One region of the Kitasatospora sp. NPDC051170 genome, then DNA from elsewhere that is predicted to be linked to it. Evidence: riboswitches for the same ligand, from Rfam matches in the RefSeq annotation. Region 1 holds a riboswitch; each other region holds the start of a gene.
What was found. A riboswitch is a leader RNA that binds a small molecule or an ion and turns the genes downstream of it on or off. The one in region 1 is predicted to bind cobalamin.
Positions count from the first base shown of each region.

Region 2: it holds a riboswitch for cobalamin, as region 1 does, so the genes downstream of both, ACIBCA_RS34410 (cobalamin biosynthesis protein) here and metE (5-methyltetrahydropteroyltriglutamate--homocysteine S-methyltransferase) in region 1, are expected to answer to the same signal.
Region 3: it holds a riboswitch for cobalamin, as region 1 does, so the genes downstream of both, ACIBCA_RS06600 (FecCD family ABC transporter permease) here and metE (5-methyltetrahydropteroyltriglutamate--homocysteine S-methyltransferase) in region 1, are expected to answer to the same signal.

Region 1 covers NZ_JBITFA010000001.1:458,021-465,245, reverse strand. The annotation lists gene ACIBCA_RS02115 (ATP-binding cassette domain-containing protein) at 1-386, opposite strand, end outside; gene ACIBCA_RS02110 (GntR family transcriptional regulator) at 438-830, opposite strand; gene ACIBCA_RS02105 (DUF2079 domain-containing protein) at 979-2,415, shown strand; cobalamin riboswitch at 2,497-2,732, shown strand; gene metE (5-methyltetrahydropteroyltriglutamate--homocysteine S-methyltransferase) at 2,878-5,211, shown strand; gene ACIBCA_RS02095 (HoxN/HupN/NixA family nickel/cobalt transporter) at 5,265-6,374, opposite strand; gene ACIBCA_RS02090 (amidase) at 6,773-7,225, opposite strand, start outside.
Region 2 covers NZ_JBITFA010000023.1:94,406-101,630, reverse strand. The annotation lists gene ACIBCA_RS34420 (hypothetical protein) at 1-722, opposite strand, end outside; gene ACIBCA_RS34415 (alpha/beta hydrolase family protein) at 1,089-2,204, opposite strand; cobalamin riboswitch at 2,373-2,505, shown strand; gene ACIBCA_RS34410 (cobalamin biosynthesis protein) at 2,598-3,551, shown strand; gene ACIBCA_RS34405 (cobyric acid synthase) at 3,552-5,108, shown strand; gene ACIBCA_RS34400 (putative cobaltochelatase) at 5,105-7,180, shown strand; gene cobO (cob(I)yrinic acid a,c-diamide adenosyltransferase) at 7,187-7,225, shown strand, end outside.
Region 3 covers NZ_JBITFA010000002.1:666,103-673,327, reverse strand. The annotation lists gene ACIBCA_RS06630 (ABC transporter substrate-binding protein) at 1-343, shown strand, start outside; gene ACIBCA_RS06625 (amino acid ABC transporter permease) at 444-1,352, shown strand; gene ACIBCA_RS06620 (amino acid ABC transporter ATP-binding protein) at 1,349-2,155, shown strand; gene ACIBCA_RS06615 (CGNR zinc finger domain-containing protein) at 2,267-2,854, shown strand; gene sodX (nickel-type superoxide dismutase maturation protease) at 2,907-3,353, opposite strand; gene sodN (superoxide dismutase, Ni) at 3,542-3,937, shown strand; cobalamin riboswitch at 4,045-4,193, shown strand; gene ACIBCA_RS06600 (FecCD family ABC transporter permease) at 4,300-5,355, shown strand; gene ACIBCA_RS06595 (ABC transporter ATP-binding protein) at 5,352-6,131, shown strand; gene ACIBCA_RS06590 (ABC transporter substrate-binding protein) at 6,197-7,210, shown strand.

The DNA of each region.
Region 1 (7,225 bases):
TGGTCCCAGCCGGGGTTGAGTTCGTGGCCCGCGCGCAGCGTCTCGGCGACGGTGAGCCGGGGGTAGAGCGGCTTGTCCTGGCCGAGGAAGGCGACCCGGCGGCGGGACTCGGCGGCGCCCGCGGGCCGTCCGAAGACGCCGACGGCGCCGGTGGTCGGGGCGAGGAGGCCCGCGGCCAGGCCCAGCAGGGTGGACTTGCCCGCGCCGTTGGGGCCGACCAGGGCGCAGATCCGTCCGGCGGGGAGCCGGACGTCGCAGTCGCGGAGCGCCCAGGACCTGCGGTACTTCAGGCCGAGGCCGACGGCCGTGAGGGCGTCCTCGGCAGCGTCCTCGGCGGCGGGTTCGTCAGCGGGTTCGGCGGGACTGGGTATGGGGTGGTCGCTCACCCGGGCTCCTCGTGCAGTGGTGCTGGGGTCGTGCTCGTACGGGTGCTTGTGCTACTCGGTCGGTTCGGCGAAGGCGCCGTCCACGGCCGTGGTGACCAGGGCGGCGACGTCCTCGCGGTCGAGTCCGGCCGCGCGGGCCCGGCGGACCCAGTCGGCGAGCTCGGTGTGCAGGGCGGAGTCCGCGACGGTCTCCGGTTTGGCGAGCGAGCGGCGCACGAAGGTGCCCACGCCCCGGCGGCTGTCGACCAGCCCCTCCCGTTCCAGCTCGCGGTACGCCTTGAGCACGGTGTTGGGGTTGATCGCCGTGGCCTCCACCACCTCCCGCGCGGTGGGGAGTTGGTCGCCCGGGCGCAGCACCCCGAGCCGCAGGGCGCGCTTGGTCTGCTCCACGATCTGCAGGTACGGGGAGAGCCCGCTGTGTCGGTCGATGAGGTACTCGACCACGTTAGACCGCCATTTCACTAGTTATCTAGGGGAATCCTGCCCAGCCGCCCCGCCCGGCGTCAAGCCCGGCTCACGGAGTGGCCTTGACAAGGCGATTGGCGCCGTGATCACCATTCCACTAGTTAACTAGTGGAATGGTGATCATGCGATGATCGACAACCTGCTGGAGCGTCAGCCGCTCGTCCGCCCGGCGGCACCGGCGCCCGCCCCCATGGCCCGCAGGATCGGACCGAACGGGCTGGGCCTGGCCGTGGCCGCGCTGTTCTTCGGCCTGTACGTGCTGCTCTCGATCAGCCGGCACGAGCGGATGCTCAGCGCCGCCTTCGACCTCGGGATCTTCGAACAGGCCGTCCGCGCCTACGCTCACGGCCGGCTGCCGGTGGTCCCGCTCAAGGGCCCCGGCTACGACCTGCTGGGTGACCACTTCCACCCCGTCCTCGCCCTGCTCGCCCCCGCCTACCGGCTCTTCCCCACCCCCGTCACCCTGCTCGTCGCCCAGGCCGCCCTGATGGCGCTCGCCTGCCTGCCGATCACCCGCTGGGCCTACCGGACGGCGGGGCCGAGGGCCGCGCTGGTCCTCGGGTCGGCCTTCGGCGCCTCCTGGGGGATCGTCTCGGCCGTCGCCTACGACTTCCACGAGATCTGCTTCGCCGTGCCGCTGCTCGCCTTCGCCGTCGAGGCGCTGGGGGAGCGGCGCTGGCGGGCGGGGATGCTGTGGGCGCTGCCGCTGGTGCTGGTCAAGGAGGATCTCGGGCTCACGGTCGCGGCCGTCGGCCTGTACGTCGCACGGCGGGGCGGGCGCGGACGGCGCGGGCCCGGGCTGGCCGTGGCGGTGTTCGGCCTCGGGGCGACGGTCGTCGAGACGGCCGTGCTGCTGCCGAGGGCCAACCCGCAGGGCGTCTTCGACTACTGGCAGCAACTGCCGGGCTCCCACGCCGCGTTGCCGATGGCGCTGGTCACGTTCGGCTGGCCGCCCGTGAAGTGGCTGCTGCTGGCGATGCTCGCCGCCCCCGTCGCCTTCGTCGGCCTGCGCTCCCCGCTCGCGCTGCTCTGCCTGCCCACCCTGGCCTGGCGGCTCACCGCCTCCAACGAGCACTACTGGCAGCCGGGTTACCACTACAGCGCGATCCTGATGCCGATCCTCTTCGGCGCCCTGCTGGACGTTCTCACCCGCCGCCCGGGCCTGCGGCGACGCGCACTCGCCGTCTGCGCGGTCGTCGCCGCCGTCACCACCGTGGTGTACCCCCTGCGGGACCTGGCCCTCCCGGGCGGCTGGCACCGGCCCGCCCACGTCCGTACGGCCCACCGCCTGCTCGCGCTGATACCCGACGGCTCCCGCGTCGCCTCCACCAACCGCCTCGCCCCGATCCTGGTCGCCCGCTCCGAGGCCGTCGGCCTGGTCTGCCAAGATCCCGGACCGCTCTCCGCCGACCCGCCCGAGTGGGTCGCGGCCGACGCCACCGACCCGACGGTGAAGTCCCCCTGCGCCCGGGCGTCGACGGAGTCCGCCCTGGCCGCCTACCGCGCCGAGGGCTACCGCACGGTGGCCGAGGAGGATGGCATCCTCGTCCTGCGCCGGCCGTGAGGCGCCCGGAATGACAGGGCGTCAACGCACGCACTCCGCCGAGGATGCGGAATTCGACACCCAGCACCACGGAACCCGATCTATGCTGACGGAGCAGCTGGTTCGCCCTGTCCGCCAGGCAGGCGCGTCGCAAGAGGGAACCCGGTGAAGCCTTTCAACTGGCCAGTCCGGGACTGCCCCGCAGCGGTGAGTGGGAACGACCGCCGTCATACGCACTGGGCCCGGGAGGGTCTGGGAAGCGACGGCCAGTAGGAGGGCCCCCGGTCCGGGGGACGCGCCCGCGAGTCCGAAGACCTGCCCGCTGCCCGCGTGCGACCGATCGCGCGCGGAGATCCCGGTGACCTCGTGGGCGGGTCGGCGTGCACAGCGGACGGGCTCGCCCGGTCCGCCGGTTCAGCACCCCTTCGCGCCTTCGTCCCGTCCCCGGGGACCAGAGGAAACAGGCTCGCGAAGGAGAGTCCCTTGACAGCGAATCCGGCGAAGACAGCGAAATTCACGGCCGCGGCCGCCCGCGCCACCGTCCACGGCTACCCCCGGCAGGGCCGGAACCGGGAGCTCAAGAAGGCCGTCGAGGGGTACTGGAAGGGCACGGTCACGGCCGACGCCTTGCACTCCACGGCCGCCGACCTGCGCCGGGAGAGCCGGCGCCAGCTCGCCGCCGCGGGCGTCGAGGAAGTCCCCACCGGCGACTTCTCCCTCTACGACCACGTGCTCGACACCACCGTCGCGCTCGGCGCGATCCCGGCCCGCCACCGCGCCGCCGTCGCCGCCGACCCCCTGGACGGCTACTTCGCCATGGCGCGCGGCACCCAGGACGTCGCGCCGCTGGAGATGACCAAGTGGTTCGACACCAACTACCACTACCTCGTCCCCGAGTTGGGGCCCGACACCGTCTTCGTCGCCAACCCCGCCAAGGCCGTCGCCGAACTGCGCGAAGCCCTGCTGGCCGGCCACCGGGCCCGGCCCGTCCTCCTCGGGCCGGTCACCTACCTGCTGCTCGCCAAGCCCGCGCCCGGCGTCGCCGAGGACTTCCAGCCCCTCACCCTGCTCGACCGGCTGCTGCCCGTCTACGCCGAACTCCTCGCCGAGCTGCGCACCGCCGGCGCGGAGTGGGCCCAGCTGGACGAGCCCGCGCTCGTCCAGGACCGCACCCCCGCCGAGCTGAACGCCACCGCCCGCGCCTACCGCGAGCTCGGCGCCCTGGCGGACCGGCCCAAGCTGCTCGTCGCGAGCTACTTCGACCGCCTCGGCGCGGCCCTGCCCGTCCTCGCCAAGGCACCGGTGGACGGGCTCGCCCTGGACTTCACCGGCCCGGCCGCCGCGAACCTCGATGACCTGGCGGCCGCCGGAGGGCTGCCCGGCAAGCGGCTCGTCGCCGGGGTGATCGACGGGCGCAACGTCTGGATCAACGACCTGGGGAAGTCGCTGGCCACCCTGGCGACGCTGCTGGGCCTCGCCGGCACCGTCGACGTCGCGCCGTCCTGCTCGCTGCTGCACGTCCCCCTCGACGCCACCGCCGAACGGGAGCTGGACCCGCAGATCGCCCGTTGGCTGGCCTTCGCCCGGCAGAAGGCGTCCGAGGCCGCGCTGCTGGCCCGAGGGCTGCGCGAGGGCACCGCCGCGATCACCGCCGAACTCGCCGCCAACCGCGCCGACCTGGCCTCCCGCGCTGCCTCGCCCGTCACCCGCGACCCGGCCGTGCGGGCCCGGGCCGCCGCCGTCACGGACGCCGACGCCCGGCGGGCGCAGCCGTACGCGGCGCGGGCCGAGGCCCAACGGGCCAGGCTGGGGCTGCCGTTGCTGCCGACCACCACGATCGGCTCCTTCCCGCAGACCACCGAGCTGCGCACCGCCCGTGCCGACCTGAGCGCCGGCCGGATCGACGCCGGGGCCTACCGGGAGCGGATCGAGGCCGAGGTGCGCGAGGTGATCGCCTACCAGGAGAAGGCCGGGCTGGACGTGCTCGTGCACGGCGAGCCCGAACGCAACGACATGGTCCAGTACTTCGCCGAGCAGCTCACCGGCTACCTGGCCACCCGGCACGGCTGGGTGCAGTCCTACGGCACCCGGTACGTTCGCCCGCCGGTCCTCGCCGGGGACGTCTCGCGCCCGCAGCCGATGACCGTCGACTGGTTCCGCTATGCGCAGGGCCTCACCACCCGCCCGGTCAAGGGCATGCTCACCGGGCCCGTCACCATGCTCGCCTGGTCCTTCGTCCGCGACGACCAGCCGCTCGCGGACACCGCGCGGCAGGTCGCCCTGGCGCTGCGCGACGAGGTCACCGACCTGGAGGCGGCCGGGGCGGCGGTCGTCCAGGTCGACGAGCCCGCGCTTCGCGAGACCCTCCCCCTGCGGTCGGCCGACCGGGCCGCGTACCTGGACTGGGCGACGGACGCCTTCCGCCTGGCCACCTCGGGCGTACGGGCGGACACCCAGATCCACACCCACATGTGCTACGCCGAGTTCGGCGCGATCATGACCGCGATCGACGACCTCGACGCGGACGTCATCTCCCTGGAGGCGACGCGCTCCCACATGGAGGTGGCCGGCGAACTGGCCCGGGCGGGCTACCCGCGCGAGGTGGGCCCGGGCGTGTGGGACATCCACTCCCCGCGCGTGCCGAGCACGGCCGAGGCGGTGGAACTCCTGCGGGCCGGGCTCGCCGCGATCCCGGCCGCGCGGCTCTGGGTCAACCCCGACTGCGGTCTGAAGACCCGCGGCTGGGCGGAGACCAGGGCCTCGCTGGAGAGCCTGGTCGGCGCGGCCCGCCGCCTGCGCGGGGAACTCGAGGGCTGAGGCGCGGGAGGGGCGGGAGGGGCGGGCAGGGCCCGCCCCTCCCGGTGCGTCGGTCAGCCGGTCTTCTCGACGCGGGCGGCCCAGCGCTGTTCGACGTTGCTGAAGCGCCAGTACCCGAGGGCGCAGGCCCAGACGACGACGAACATGCCGACCAGGACGTAGCCGACGTTGTCCAGGCTGATGTCGGCGATCCAGGTGGTGACGGGGTCGGTGAGGTCGAGCTTCTCGTGCAGGACGTGGACGAGTTCGATGGTGCCGATGAAGAAGGCGACGGCGATCGAGAGGCCCGTGATGGTGAGGTTGTAGTAGACCTTGCGGACCGGGTTGGAGAAGGCCCACTGGTAGGCGAAGTTCATGAAGGTGCCGTCGAGCGTGTCGAACAGGCTCATGCCGCAGGCGAACAGCAGCGGCAGGCAGATGATCGCGTACCAGGGCAGGCCCGAGGCCGCGCCCGAGCCCGCCATCACCATCAGCGTCACCTCGGTGGCGGTGTCGAAGCCCAGGCCGAACAGCGCGCCGATGGGGAACATCTGGCCGGGGCGGCGGATGGAGTTGGTGAGGCGGCCGAGGATGCGGTTCATGAAGCCGCGCTCGTCGAGGTGCTTCTCCAGCTGCTTCTCGTCGAACTGCCCGGAGCGCATCGACTTGTAGACCTTGTAGATGCCCGCGAGCGCGAAGAGGTTGAGGGCGGCGATGAGGTAGAGGAAGGCGCCGGAGACGCTGGTGCCGACCAGGCCGAGCCACTGGTGGGTGGCCGACTGGTCGTCGATCAGGGTGCCGGCGATCTTGGCTCCACCCGCGACGAGGGCGGCCAGCACCATGACGATGCTGGAGTGGCCCAGGGCGAACCAGAAGCCGACGGAGACCGGGCGCTGCCCGTCCGCCATCAGCTTGCGGGTGGTGTTGTCGATGGCGGCGATGTGGTCGGCGTCGAAGGCGTGCCGCATGCCGAGGGTGTAGGCGGTGATGCCGAGGCCGACGCCGAAGGTCTCGGTCCCGATGGTGTAGTGGTTCGGCGCGATCAGCAGGAACAGCATGCCGAAGGCGACGAGGTGCATGGCGACGATGGCGCCCAGCAGGGTGGCGGTGCGGACGGTGTCCTTGCGCTGCCAGCGTGGCGGCAGGGGTAGGGCGGACGACGGGGATGCGTCGGTCAGGGTCATGACGGGCAAGCCTCTCCAGCTCCTCGATGGGGGGCGCCCCCGGGATGGGGGTCGTGCGCGCCGTGGCCGGTCTCCTGGCTTGCGGGTGGACCGCCGGACCCGCGTTCGGGCAGGGCGGAGCGCGCCCCCGGCTCGTCTTCCCGTGCGCCTCGCGGCGCCGGTGACTGCCCGCATCGGATGCGGGCGCGTCGGGGGCACTTCCCGTTCACAGTGGCGAGGGCCGCGCCGGAATCGGCCCGTTGAGGGGCGTCCACCGGTCTTCCCGTGCACCACGGCGGGCAACACCGTAGGCGGTGTTCACCATGATCGACAACCCTGCCCTCGATCCGCCGTCGATCCGCTATCGATCCGCCGTCACCAAACCCTCACTCAGTCCTTACTCGGCCGTCACTTGACCGTCACTCCGCCGCGAGGCGCGGCGTGCGGGGCGGCTCCGTGCGCCGGCTGCCCGTCGCCTCGAAGGCGGCGGCGAGGGTGAGCAGCGCGTTGTCGTCGTAGGCGCGGCCGGCGAGGGTCAGGCCGACGGGCATGCCGGTGTCGGCCATGGTGCCCATGGGCACGGTGACGGTCGGGATGCCGAGGTGGCGGGGCGCCAGGTTGCCGTTGGCGACCCAGACGCCGTTGCGCCAGCCGAGGTCGGCGGAGGCTTCGTTCACGTCCATGTCCGCCGGGGCGACGTCGGCGGCGGTGGGGAAGACCACGGCGTCCAGGCCGAGCCCGTCCATCCACTCCTCGAGGTCGACGCGGCGGGTCTCCTCCAGCCCGCGCAGGCCCTCCTCCAGGTGCGGCATGTCGGTGAAGGACGCGTACGGGCGCTCGCGCACGAAGCGCGGGTAGTCGCCGATGGAGTC
Region 2 (7,225 bases), on a different contig from region 1:
TTGGCGCGCACGGCCCAGTGGCCCAGCGGGGACAGCTCGGCGGCCTCGTCCCGGCGCACCACGGCGCCGACGGCCGCCAGGCCGTCCAGCATCCAGTCCAGGACGGCGGCCACGTCCGAGGGCGCGGCCGGGGTGTCGATCTGCGGCTCGCGGCAGGTGCCGCGCACGGCCGAGACGGCGGAGGCGGCGTGCGGCACGGGCGAGAGGCCCGGTCCGGCGGCTCCGCCCACGCGGCGCTCGTCCAGGCCGCGGCGCAGCAGTTCCAGCAGCTCGCTGTCCGGGACGGGCCCGGCGACCAGGTGCAGGAAGGACAGCAGCTGCGGGGCCTGGTCCACGGCCTGGCCGGCCAGGACGGCGAAGACGCCGCGCAGGGCGGCGGGCGGCACGGGGGCCAGCAGCGTCCAGGCGTCGAACATCGCGGACCAGCCGCGCACCACGGCCTCGTCGTCGTGCTCCCAGGCGTGCAGGCGCCAGCCGGGGCCGGCGCCGGCGTCCCGGGCCTCCACCAGGCCGACCAGCAGCGCCTGACCCCACGCCTTGGCCGCCGCGCCGACCGTCATGGCCAGGGCGCGGCCCGCGGCGCGGGCGTCGTCGGGGAGCAGCTCGCCGCGCTTGTCGACCTCGTCCAGCTCGCCGGCCCAGCGGGCGACGCGGACGGCGTCCACGAGCATCCGGCGGGCCAGGGGCGCCAGCTCGGCCGGTGCGGGGAAGCCCTCGGGCACCGGAACCCGGCCTCGCCCGGGGGCCGGGGCGGGCCCTCGCCGACGGGGTACGGCGGCCCGGCCCGGCCTGCCGTCGGTGGGCCGCTGGGCCGTACCGGGGAGACGGGTCACCGTCGCACCGGTACCGATCGTCGGTTGGAGCGGGGCATCACGGTCGCGCGGGTTCCGAGACGTCACGTCGAGCAGTCTTCCCCTTGCACGGGCCTTCTGTCACATCCGGTTGTCCGTACGACCGACCACGCGCTTACAGCACCTCCGCAAGATCGGGCAACAGAGGCAAACCGCCTGGCCGGAAACGTGTGGCGGGGACATGCCGGGTTGTCGCGGTGGCCGTACGGACGGTCACTTCGAGTGACCGAAGGCGCTCTACAGGAGGGGGGTGAACCAGCGGCGGAGGAGCTCGGTGTAGTGCTCGGGGGCGGAGTTCCACAGGGCCGCGTGGTCGGCGCCGGGGAAGAGCTTGAGGCTCACCACGTCCCGGCGGACGGTGGCGAGGTGCTCGGCGGGGCCGAGGGGGGCGACGGTGTCGTCCGGGCTCTGGAGCAGCAGGGTGGGCACCCGCAGGTCGGTGCCCTCGGCGATGCGGGCGAAGTCGGCGAGGTCGACCCCCGTACGGCCTTCGGCGGCGAGCGCGCCGAGTTCGGCCGCGGTGCTCGAGAGGCCGGCCCGGCGGGCGTCGCGGCGGGCGGAGCCGGGGAGGTCGAGCACCGGGGAGTCCAGGACCAGGCCCCGGATGGCGTGGGGCCAGGCGGAGCGGGCGGCGGCCTGAAGGACCATGGTCGCGCCGACCGACCAGCCGTAGAGGATCACCTTGCCGGCGCCGTTGTCGAGGGCCAGGCGGATCGCGGCCTCGACGTCGCGCCACTCGGTCTCGCCGAAGTGGCTGAGCCCGTCCGGGGAGGCGGGGGCGCCCTCGTCGCCCCGGTAGGTGATCGCGAGGGCGGGCAGGCCCAGGTGGTCGAGGACGGGGAGCACGGGCAGCGCCTGGCCGCGGTCGGCGCCGGGGCCGTGGACGAGGATCACCCAGGTGCCGCGCTTGCCGCCGAGGTACCAGGCGGGCAGGGCGCCGAGTTCTCCCTCGGCGGCGGTCTCGGTGAAGGGCAGGCCCAGGGCCTCGGTCGGGTCGCCGAGCAGTACGCGCGGGGTGAAGCGGACCTCGGTGCCGGGGGCGAGGGTGCCGCGGTCGGCGCGGACCAGGCGGCGGGTGACGCCCTCCTCGTCGCCGTGGAGGACCTCCCCGACCACGGCGTGCCCGCCGTCCGCCCACTCCACGGCCCAGCGGCCGGGCATCAGGGTCTCGGGGCGCCGGGTGAAGGTGGCCCGGCCGGCGCCGAGGCTCTTGACGTGGACCGGGCCGGACTCCAGGACGACCGTCTCCGGGCGGACCATCCGCTCCGAGGCCCGGCGGCCGATCACCAGCACGGCGGCGGCCCCGGCACCCACGGCGGCGGCCGCCACGACGGCCGCGGTTCCCCAACGCATATCCACTCCCCGCTCTGCTGCTCCCGATGTGAGTCGAGCACCAGTTCACCCGGCCGCCGGTGGGGGCGGCCACCGGGCCGGGCCGATCGTGTGACCAAACCCTCCGTGACCTCGGTTGACTCCCCGTCGGAGGGCGTGGTGGGATTTCGGGGCCAATCGGAGGCATGGAGAGGAAGCCGGTGCGAATCCGGCGCGGTCCCGCCACTGTCACCGGGGAGCACGCCCGGAATTTCGCCACGGCGGGCCGTCAGAAGCCGCTGGAAGGCCCGGGCGCGCGTCCGACCCGGAAGCCAGGAGACTCTCGCCGCCGTTACGTCGAGCCAGGGCGCGGACCCTGAGTGAGGACACCCACGCGATGCAGGCTGCCCGAACCTTCAGGCCCTCTCCGGTCGTATGCGCCCGCTGACCCGCGCCGCCGCGTTCGCGCTGGGCGCCGTCGCGGGCTACGCCGCCGACTCCCGCTTCGCCGACCCCCGCCGGGGCCACCCCGTCGCGCTGTTCGGCAGCGCCGCGGGCCGCCTCGAGCGGCGGCTGTGGCGCGACGACCGGGCGGCGGGCGCCGCGTACACGGCACTGTGCGTGGGCACCGTCGCGGCGGGCGCGCTGGCCCTGGACCGTACGGTGGGCCGCCGGCCGCTGGGCCGGGCCGCGCTGGCCGCCGCCGCCACCTGGACGGTGCTCGGCGGCACCTCGCTGACCCGGGAGGCGCGCACCATCGGCCGCTCGCTCGCCGCCGGGGACCTCGCCGCCGCCCGGGAGCGGCTGCCGCACCTGTGCGGGCGGGACCCGAGCGCGCTCGACGGGCAGCAGATCGCCCGCGCGGTGGTCGAGTCCGTGGCCGAGAACACCGCCGACGCCGTCGTCAACGCGCTGACCTGGGGCGCCATCGCCGGGACGCCCGGACTGCTGGCCTTCCGCGCTGTCAACACCCTGGACGCCATGGTCGGCCACCGCTCCCCCCGCTACGCCCGCTTCGGCTGGGCCTCCGCCCGCCTCGACGACGTGGCGGGCTGGCCGGGCGCCCGGCTCACCGCGCTGCTGACGGTGGCCGCCGCGCCCGAGCCCCGTACGGCCTGGCGCGTCTGGCGGCGCGACGGCTCCTCGCACCCGAGCCCCAACGCGGGCCAGGCGGAGTCGGCCTTCGCGGGCGCCGTGGGCGTGCGCCTGGGCGGGACGCTGCAGTACGGCACCCGGGTGGAGCACCGGCCCGTCCTGGGCGAGGAGCTGCGGCCGGTGACGGTCGACGACATCGAACGGGCCTGCACGCTGTCGCGGCGGGTGGGCGCGCTGGCGCTGGGTACGTCCGTCGCGGGGCACCTGGCCCTGCGGCTGTGGAGGGGTAGGTAGATGAGCAACGCGCTGCTGGTCGCGGGGACGACCTCGGACGCCGGCAAGAGCGTGGTCACGGCCGGGATCTGCCGCTGGCTGGTCCGTCAGGGCGTGCGGGTCGCGCCGTTCAAGGCCCAGAACATGTCGCTGAACTCCTTCGTCACCCTGGACGGCGCCGAGATCGGCCGTGCCCAGGCGATGCAGGCGCAGGCCGCCCGCGTCGAGCCGGAGGCGGCGATGAACCCGGTGCTGCTCAAGCCCGGCGCGGACGGGCGCAGCCAGGTGGTGCTGCTCGGCAGGCCCGTCGCCGAGGTCGGCGCGCTGGACTACCGGGAGCGCAAGCCCGTCCTGCTGGAGCGCTCCCTGGAGTGCCTGGCGGACCTGCGGGCGCGCTTCGACGTGGTCGTCTGCGAGGGCGCAGGCTCGCCCGCCGAGATCAACCTGCGCGACCGGGACATCGCCAACATGGGCCTGGCCACGGCCGCCGCCCTGCCCGTCGTGGTCGTCGGGGACATCGACCGCGGCGGGGTGTTCGCCGCGATGTACGGGACGCTGGCGCTGCTGTCGGCCGAGGACCAGCGGCACGTGGCCGGCTGGTTCGTCAACAAGTTCCGGGGCGACGCCCGGCTGCTGGCGCCCGGGCTGGAGATGCTGCGCGAGCTGACCGGCCGTCCGGTGCTCGGCACGCTGCCGATGCTGCCCGGGCTGTGGCTGGACGCCGAGGACTCGCTGGACCTGTCGACGGTGGTGGACCGGAGCGCCTCCGACGGGCGCGGGCCGCTGGGTGCCGACGTGCTGCGGGTGGCCGTGGTGCGCTTCCCCCGGCTGTCCAACTTCACCGACCTGGACGCGCTCGCCCAGGAGCCGGGCGTGCTGGTGCGCTGGGCCACGCGGCCGGAGGAGCTGGCCGACGCGGACCTGGTCGTGCTGCCCGGCACCCGGGCCACCGTGGCGGACCTCGCCTGGCTGCGGGAGCGGGGGCTGGAGCCGGCGCTCAAGGCGCGGGCGGCGGCCGGGCTGCCGGTCCTCGGCGTCTGCGGCGGCTACCAGATGCTGGCGGGCTCGATCGTGGACGAGGTGGAGTCCGGGGCGGGCGCCGTGGACGGGCTCGGGCTGCTGCCGACGCGGGTGCGGTTCGGCGTGGAGAAGGTGCTCGCGCGGCCGGTGGGCTCCGCGTACGGGCAGCGGGTGGAGGGGTACGAGATCCACCACGGGGTGGTGTCGGTCGATGGTGGTTCGCCGTTCTTGGACGGCTGCCGGGTCGGCTCGGTGTGGGGCACCACCTGGCACGGGGCGCTGGAGAACGACGGGTTCCGCCGTGAACTCCTTCGGGAGGTCGCCGAGTTGGCGGGGCGTGCGTTCATCCCCGCGCCGGACACCTGTTTCGCGGCGGCCCGGGAATCGCGGCTCGACCGCCTCGGCGACCTGATCGAGGAGCACGCGGACACCGACGCGCTGTGGAAGCTGATCGAGGGCGGGGTGCCGGCGGCCGGATCGCTGCCGTTCCTGCCGCCGGGGGCGCCTTCGCCCGTGGCCATGGGAACGACAACGGCAACGACTGGGAGTGACGCATGAGTGACGTCCGCTATCCGTTCACCGCGATCGTCGGCATGGCCGACCTGCGGCTCGGCCTGCTGCTGAACGCGGTCTCCCCGGCCGTGGGCGGCGTGCTGGTGCGGGGCGAGAAGGGCACCGCCAAGTCCACCATGGTGCGGGCGCTGGCCGGGCTGCTGCCGTCCATCACCGTCGTGGACGACTGCCGCTTCGCCTGCGAGCCGGGGTCCGTCGACCCGCAGTGCCCGGACGGGCCGCACGACTCCTTCGATGTTCGCGAACGGCCGTCCCAGCTCGTCGAGTTGCCGGTCGGCGTGGCCGAGGACCGGATCGTCGGCTCGCTGGACCTCGAGCGGGCGCTGGCCGAGGGCGTCAAGGCGTACGAGCCCGGGCTGCTCGCCAAGGCGCACCGGGGCGTGCTCTACATCGACGAGGTCAACCTGCTCCAGGACCACGTCGTCGACCTGCTGCTGGACGCGGCCGCGATGGGCCGCTCGTACGTCGAGCGCGAGGGCGTGTCGGTGCGGCACGCGGCGCGGTTCCTGCTCGTCGGCACGATGAACCCGGAGGAGGGCGAGCTGCGGCCGCAGCTGCTCGACCGGTTCGGGCTCACCGTCGAGATCGCCGCCACCCGGGAGCCCTCGGAGCGCGCCGAGGTCGTGCGGCGGCGGCTCGCGTACGACGCGGACCCGGCCGGTTTCGCGGCGCGGTTCGCGGCGCAGGAGCGGGAGCTCGCCGAACACATCACCACCGCGCGGGAGTTGCTGCCGTCCGTCGAGCTGACGGATGTGGCGCTGCGTCAGATCACCGCCGTGTGCGCCGCGTTCGAGGTGGACGGGCTGCGCGCGGACATCGTGATGGCGCGCACCGCCGTCGCGCTGGCCGCCTGGGCGGGGCGTACGGAGGTGCTGGAGGAGGACGTCCGCAAGGCCGCGCAGCTGGCGCTGCCGCACCGGCGGCGGCGCAACCCGTTCGACGCGCCGGGGTTGGACGAGGAGCAGCTGGACCGGACGCTGGAGGAGCACGCCGCGGACGGGGACGACGAACCGGACCCGGAGCCCGAGGGCGACGGGCCCGGGGAAGGCCCCGACGGCGGCGGGCCGGAGGGCGGCGGGCCGGACGGGGGCGGGCCGGACGGGGGCGGCGGCGCCCCGGAGCCCGTCGAAGGCGGCGGACCGGAGGCGTCCGACTCCTCCCCGGAGGTCGACGTCCCCGCGATGCCCGCCCAACACCCCGCCCCCGCGCGGGAGTCGGCGCCCGTGGCGGCCAACGACCCGTACCGTACGCGGCTGTTCACCGTGAAGGGCACCGGCCACGGCGCCCAGGGCCGCCGCTCCCCCGCCGAGACCACCGGCGGGCACACCATCCGCGCCCGCCGCCCCCAGGGCACGCTCAGCCGGCTGCACCTGACCGCCACCCTCCAGGCCGCCGCGCCGCACCAGGTGGCGCGCGGGCGCGACGGGCGGGCGCTCGTCCTGCACAAGGACGACTTCCGCGAACAGGTGCGCCAGGGGCGGGAGTCCAACCTGGTGCTGTTCGTCGTGGACGCCTCCGGCTCGATGGCCGCGCGCCAGCGCATGAGCGCCGTCAAGGGTGCGGTGCTGTCCCTCCTGATGGACGCCTACCAGCGGCGCGACAAGATCGGCATGATCACCTTCCGGGGCGCCGGCGCCGAGCTGGCCCTGCCGCCCACCTCCTCCGTGGAGGTCGGCGCGGCCCGGCTGGAGTCCCTGCCCACCGGCGGGCGCACCCCGCTGGCCGCCGGGCTGCTGCGCGCCCACGACGTGCTGCGGGTCGAGCGGCTGCGCGACCCGAACCGGCGCCCGCTGCTCGTCCTCGTCACCGACGGCCGGGCCACCGGCGGGCGCGACGCGCTGGCCCAGTCCCGGCGCGCCGCCTCGCTGTTCGCGGCGCAGGGCACGGCCAGCGTGGTGCTGGACTGCGAGTCCGGGCCGGTGCGCCTGGGCCTCGCCCGCACCCTGGCCGGGGTGCTCGGCGGCACCGCCGTCAGCCTGGACGAGCTGCGCGCCGAGGGCGTGGCCTCGCTCGTCCGCGAGAACCGTTCCGTTTCCACCGTGCGAAAGGCGGCCTGAGCCGACATGCCCAAGGGTGTCCCCGAGAGCGTCCCCGACGACGGC
Region 3 (7,225 bases), on a different contig from region 1:
CAAGGCCGGCAAGCCGACCATCCCCAACGACGGCGACAAGTTCCCGCTGCAGACGGACGTCACCCAGGCCCTGTTCGCCGGCCGCGACCAGGCCATGATGGCCGACTCGCCGGTGATCGACTACGCCCTCAAGCAGACCAACGGCCAGCTCGAGAAGATCGGCGACACCTACGACAGCGCGCCCTACGGCGTCGTCCTGGACAAGAACTCGCCGCTCACCAAGGCCGTGCAGGGCGCCGTCCAGTCGCTGATCGCCGACGGCACCTACAAGCAGATCCTCGCCAAGTGGGGCGTCGAGGCCGGCGCGATCGACAAGTCCGAAGTCAACGCCGCCAAGAGCTGACCCTCCGCTCCACCACACCCCCTGAGGCCACTCAACTGTGAATTCTTCAGACCAGGGGCTGGCGAAGCCGGGACGGCCTGAGCCCATCAAGGCCGTCCCGGTGCGCCACCCCGGACGCTGGGCCGGAGCCCTCGTCGTCCTCGTCCTCGCGGCGATGCTGCTCCACGCCCTGATCTACAACCCCGCGTTCCAGTGGGACGTCGTCCGCGACACGATGCAGGACGAGACGATCATCGCCGGCATCGGCAAGACGCTCGAACTCACCCTGTTCGCCATGCTCATGGGCGTGGTCGGCGGTGTGCTCCTGGCGATCATGCGACTCTCGCCGAACCCGCTGCTGTCCGGGACGGCCTGGTTCTACATCTGGGTGTTCCGCGGCACCCCCGTGCTGGTCCAGCTCGTGTTCTGGAACACCCTGGGCACGCTCTGGCACACCCTCTCGGTAGGCGTCCCGTTCGGCCCGTCGTTCTGGTCCGAGGACACCAACACCCTCATCCCGACCTTCACCGCCGCGCTCCTCGGCCTCGGCCTCAACGAGGCCGCGTACATGGCGGAGATCGTCCGCGGCGGCATCCAGTCCGTCGACGAGGGCCAGAGCGAGGCCGCGCACGCGCTGGGCATGAGCCGGGCGGCCACGCTGCGCCGGATCGTCCTGCCGCAGGCGATGCGGGTGATCATCCCGCCGACCGGCAACGAGACCATCTCGATGCTGAAGACCACCTCGCTGGTCCAGGTCATCTCGCTGACCGAGCTGTTCACGGCCGGCCACGACATCTACTCGCGCACCTTCCAGACCGTCCCGGTGCTGGTCGCGGTCAGCATCTACTACCTGATCATGACCTCGATCCTCACCATCGGGCAGTACTACATCGAGCGGCACTACGCTCGTGGTGCGAACCGAACGCTGCCGCCGACACCGCTTCAGCGGGTGCGCAGGCTGTTCGCCGGAAAGCCGGCCCCGAAGGAGCACGACGTCGTCCCGGGGCTCGAGGGAGGTGGTCACGTATGACCGATCTGACCAAGACCCCTGCGGACGCCGCACCGGCCGCCGACCGGCCGATGGTCCGGGCCGAGGGCGTGCACAAGTCGTACGGCCTGGTCGAGGTGCTCAAGGGCATCGACCTGGAGGTCAGGCAGAGCGAGGTGTTCTGCCTGGTCGGGCCGTCCGGTTCCGGCAAGTCGACCTTCCTGCGGTGCATCAACCACCTCGAGAAGATAAACGGCGGCCGCCTGTGGGTGGACGGCGAACTCGTCGGCTACCGGCAGAAGGGCGACCGGCTCCACGAGCTGCGCGACCGCGAGGTCGCCCTCAAGCGGCGTGACATCGGCATGGTGTTCCAGCGCTTCAACCTGTTCCCCCACATGACGGCCGTCGAGAACGTCATGGAGGCCCCGGTCCAGGTCAAGAAGGAGAGCAAGGCCGAGGCCCGCGAGCGCGGCATGGCCCTGCTGGAGCGGGTCGGACTCGCCGACAAGGCGAAGAGCTACCCCTCGCAGCTCTCCGGCGGCCAGCAGCAGCGCGTGGCGATCGCCCGTGCGCTGGCCATGAAGCCCAAGCTGATGCTCTTCGACGAGCCCACCTCGGCGCTCGACCCGGAGCTGGTCGGCGAGGTGCTGGACGTCATGCGCGGCCTGGCCGAGGAGGGGATGACGATGATCGTCGTCACCCACGAGATGGGCTTCGCCCGCGAGGTCGGCGACGCGCTGGTGTTCATGGACGGCGGCGTGGTCGTCGAGTCCGGCAACCCCCGCGAGGTGCTCGGCAACCCGCAGCACGAGCGCACCAGGGCCTTCCTGTCCAAGGTGCTCTGAGCACGTACGATCGGCGCCCGGCAGGCGGATCCTGCCGGGCGCCGACGTTTTCCCTCTCAAGGTAATAGGCTGGATGCCGTCAGCCCGTTACCGAAACCTGGAAGGACCGCCGTGGAGCTGGCCTCGTACGCCGACCTCGCCGTTCGGCTGGTGAACACCGAGGAGCCCGAGCGCGGCACCGACACCCTGACCTCGGTGGACGCGGTGCGCGCCCTCTTCTCCGACTCCTCCCGGGCCGCCGCCCTGGCGGACGAGTCCGACGTGCCCCGGCTGCGGGCCGTGCGCACCCGGCTGCGCGGCGTCTTCGAGTCCGCCGCCGAGGGGGACGAGATCCGCTCCGTCGACCTGCTGAACAGCCTGCTGATGGAGTACCCCGTCAGCCCGCTGGTCTCCGGCCACGACTTCCTGGACGACGCCGGCCGCCCGCGCTGGCACCTGCACCTGGCCGACAACTCCCCCACCGCCACCGCCCACTTCAGCGCGGTGGCCTGCATGGGCCTGGCCGTCCACCTCACCGAGCTGGGCGCCGACCGCCTCGGCATCTGCCAGGCCGCGCCCTGCCGCAACGCCTACCTGGACACCTCGACCAACCGCTCCCGGCGCTACTGCTCCGACCGCTGCGCCACCCGCGCCAACGTGGCCGCCTACCGCGCCCGCAAGCGCCTGGAGGCCGCGGCGGCGCTCCAGGAGCAGCCCTGAGCAGCCCTGAGCAGTCCTGAGCAGTCCTGAGCAGTCCTAGCCAGGAGAGGCGCTACGGGGTCTCCTCGACCCAGACGCCGAGGCGGCGGGCCAGCCCCGGCAGCCGTACCAGCCGGGAGCCCAGCAGCAGCCGTTCCAGCCGCCGCCCCGGCGCCAGCCAGGCCGGGGCGGGGCGCAGCCGCAGCAGCACCCGGCCGAGGACCAGTTCGTCCGGCACGGCGCCGTAGGAGCGGCTGTCGCTGTCCACGGGGCGGTTGTCGGAGAGCAGCCACCAGCCCTTCGCCCGGCGCTCGGCGGCCCGCTTCACCACCAGCAGGTCCTGCTGGAGGGGGTGCCGGAAGAGCACCACGGCCCCGGGCCTGATCGGCGCCCCGTAGCGGACGAGCAGCTGGTCGCCCTCGCGCAGGGTCGGCACCATGGACGGGCCGGCCACGTCGACCAGCCCGAACGGCAGCGCTCCGCCCCGGGCCACGCCCTCCGCTCCCGTGCTCCGCGCCACGACTCCTCCTCCCGCGCCGACCGCCCCCAGTCTGCCGTACGGACCGTCACCGGTTCGACGTGCGCTTCGACTCGGCCGCGGCCCGTGCGCGACTCGGCCTTTTGCCCTAGGCCCACCGCCCGATCGCGAAACCACGAGGGGGTGGCGGTAGTCTCGGCCGCGGGAAGACGATCTAAGGAAGGACTCCCATGTTCTCTCGTCTGTTTGCACCGCGCGTCACCGCGCACGCCCACTGCGACCTGCCCTGCGGTGTGTACGACCCCGCGCAGGCCAAGCTGGAGGCCGAGTCGGTCAAGGCCACCCAGGAGAAGTACCAGGCCAACGAGGACCCGCACTTCCGCGCCCGCGCCATCATCATCAAGGAGCAGCGCGCCGAGGCCGTCAAGCACCACATCTCGGTGCTGTGGAGCGACTACTTCAAGGCCCCGCACTTCGAGAAGTACCCGCAGCTGCACCAGCTGATCAACGACACCCTCAAGGCCGCCTCGGCCGCGAAGGCGTCGACGGACCCGGCCACCGGCCAGGCCCTGCTGGACCTGATCGCCGAGGTCGACAAGATCTTCTGGGAGACCAAGCAGGCCTGAGCCTGACGCGTCGCCACCCGGCCGCCCCCGTCCGCACCGCCGGACGGGGGCGGTCGTGCGTTCACGGCCGCGCCGACTCGCGCCCCGCCCCACCCCGCCAAACCTGGTAAGGGTTGCCTAGCCTGAGTGGCTGTTATGCTGCCTGGGCGTCCGAGGGAGAAGTCCGGTGAGAGTCCGGCGCTGACCCGCAACGGTGAGCGGAGCCCGTACCCGTACGGCCCCGCCAGCCCGATCGCCCCCGGCCGCTGTACTCCCGACGACTCGCCGTGGACTGCGAGGGGACGGCCCCCTCCGGCGCAGCCCGGCAGGCGGCCCGGCCCGGCGCGCCCCCGGCCCGAGGCAAGGCGCAGCCGCCCGTGACCGTGAGCACCAGCCCGCCCCCACGCCGAACACCCGCCCCGCCCCTCGCGCTCGGGCTGCTCCTCGCCCTGCTGGTCTCGCTGGTCTGCGGGGTCGTCCTCGGCTCCGCCGGGCTGGACGTCCCGCAGGTCCTGCGGCTGCTGGGCGCCGGCCTGACGGGCGGCCGGCTGGAGGCCGACGAGGCGGCCGCGTACGCGATCGTCTGGCAGATCCGGCTGCCGCGCACCCTCCTGGCCGCCGTGGTCGGCGCGGGCCTGGCCGCCACCGGCGTGGCCGTGCAGGCGCTGGTGCGCAACGCGCTCGCCGACCCCTTCGTCCTCGGCATCTCCTCCGGAGCGGCGGTCGGCGCCAACGCCGTGATGCTGCTCGGCGCCTTCGCCGCGCTCGGGATCTGGGCGATATCCGTCTCCGCCTTCGCCTCCGCGCTGGCCGCGATGGTGCTGGTCTACCTCGCCGCCCGCACCGCGTACGGGCTCACCCCGCTGCGGCTGGTGCTCACCGGCACCGCGCTGTCCTACGGGTTCTCCGCCGTCACCTCCCTGATGGTCTTCGCCGCCGACCGCGGCGAGGCCGCCCGGGACGTCATGATGTGGCTGCTCGGGAGCCTCGGCGGCGCGACCTGGGGCTCGGTGCCGATCGCCGCCGCCACCGTCCTGGCCGGGCTGGTGTACCTGGCCTGCGCCTCCGGGCGGCTGGACGCGCTCGCGATGGGCGACGAGACCTCCGCCTCGCTCGGCGTGGACCCGGACCGGCTGCGCCGCGAGCTGTTCGTGGTGACGGCCGCCGTGACCGGCACCGTGGTCGCCGTGAGCGGGGCGATCGGCTTCGTCGGGCTGCTGATGCCGCACCTGGCCCGGATGCTGGTCGGCGCCTCGCACCGCCGGGTGCTGCTCGTCGCGCCGCCGGCCGGGGCGCTGCTGCTGGTCTGGGTGGACATCGCCTCACGGACCCTGCTGGCACCCGCCGAACTGCCCGTCGGGGTCTTCACGGCCGTGCTCGGGGTGCCCGCCTTCCTGCTGATGATGCGCCGCCGCGGCCAGGCCCTGGGAGGGCGATGATGGCGAACCCCGAGGAACTGCTCGTCGAGGGCGTCAGCGTCGAACTGGCGGGCACCAGGCTCGTCCACGAGGTGGGTCTGAGGGCCGCGCCCGGGCAGGTGGTCGGGCTGATCGGGCCCAACGGCAGCGGCAAGTCCACGCTGCTGCGCTGCGTCTACCGGGTGCTGCGCCCGGCGGGCGGGTCCGTACGGCTGAACGGTGACGACCTGCACGCGCTGACCCCGCGCGAATCGGCCCGCCGGGTGGCCGCGCTGACGCAGGAGCACTCGGCCGAGTTCGACTTCACCGTGGCCGAGGTGGTCGTCATGGGACGGCTGCCGCACCGGCGGGGCCTGTCCGGCCCCGGCGCCCACGAGGCGGAGCGCTGCGCGGAGGCGATGCGCCGGGTCGGCGTGGAGCACCTGGCCGAGCGGGGCTTCCTGCACCTGTCCGGCGGCGAGAAGCAGCGGACGCTGATCGCCCGCGCGATCGTCCAGGAACCGAGGCTGCTGGTGCTGGACGAGCCCACCAACCACCTGGACGTCGCCCACCAGTTGGAGGTGCTGGCGCTGGCCCGCGAGGCCGGCCCGACCGTGCTCACCGCGCTGCACGACCTCAACCTGGCGGCGGCCCACTGCGACCTGCTGTACGTGCTGCGCGCCGGCCGGATCGTCGCCTCGGGGCCGCCCGAGGAGGTGCTCCGGCCCGAGCTGCTGGCCGAGGTGTTCGGCGTGCGGGCCACGCCCGTACGGCACCCGCTGACCGGCGCCCTCCAGTTGCTGTTCGACCGCCTCTGAGCTCGCCGGCCGACCTCTGCCGACCTCTGCCGACCTCTGCCGACCTCTCCGGGAGGAGAACCCCCTTGCGTACCAAAGCCCTTGCCGCCGTCACCCTGCTCGCCCTCGGCCTCACCGCCTGCGGCGCCGAGATCGCCCCCGCCGACAGGGCTTCCACCGACGAAGCCTCCGGCTCCTCGGCGCACTACCCGGTGACCGTCGACAACTGCGGCACCGGGCTCACCTTCGCGCAGAAGCCCGCCCGGACGGTCACCAACGACGTCGGCATCACCGAGATGATGTTCGCCCTCGGCCTCGCCGACCGGATGGCCGGCTACGTGATGCCCGAGGACAAGGGGCGGATCGACACCGTCGAGTGGAAGGACGGGTACGAGAGGACCACCTGGCTCTCCAAGAAGGTGCTCACCAAGGAGATCGCCCTGGACGCCAGGGCCGACCTGGTCTTCGCCGGCTGGCACTACGGCTTCGACGAGGGCAGCGGCGTCACCCCGGAGGCGTTCAAGGCCCTCGGCGTGGCCTCCTACGTGCTCACCGAGTCCTGCCGCAGCGGCAAGGGCTCCGAGCGCGGCGTGATGGACCCGCTGGAGGCGCTCTACACCGACCTGGCCAACCTCGGCGAGATCTTCGACGTCCGCGAGCGCGCCGACAGGCTGATCGCCCGCTTCAAGGCGCAGGTCGACGCCGTCCCCAGGCCGGAGCGCCGCCCGTCCGTCTTCCTGTACGACAGCGGGAAGGACAAGCCGTACACGGCGGGCAGGTTCGCCGCCGCGGACGAGATCATCGGCAAGGCCGGCGGTACCAACGTCATGCACGACCTGAACGACTCCTGGGTGACGGCCGGCTGGGAGAGCGTGGTGCAGCGCGACCCCGAGGTGATCGTGATCAACGACTACGGCTCGGTGAGCGCCGAGGAGAAGCGGAACTTCCTCAAGTCCCTGCCCGCGCTGGCCGGCGTCTCGGCGATCAGGAACGACCGGATCTTCGTGATGGACTACGTCGACCTGGTGGAGAGCCCCCGCAACCCGGCGGCGATCACCTCGCTGGCCCGGTTCCTCGGCCATCCGCCGGAAGCCCGCTGAGCTCGAGATCTTCAT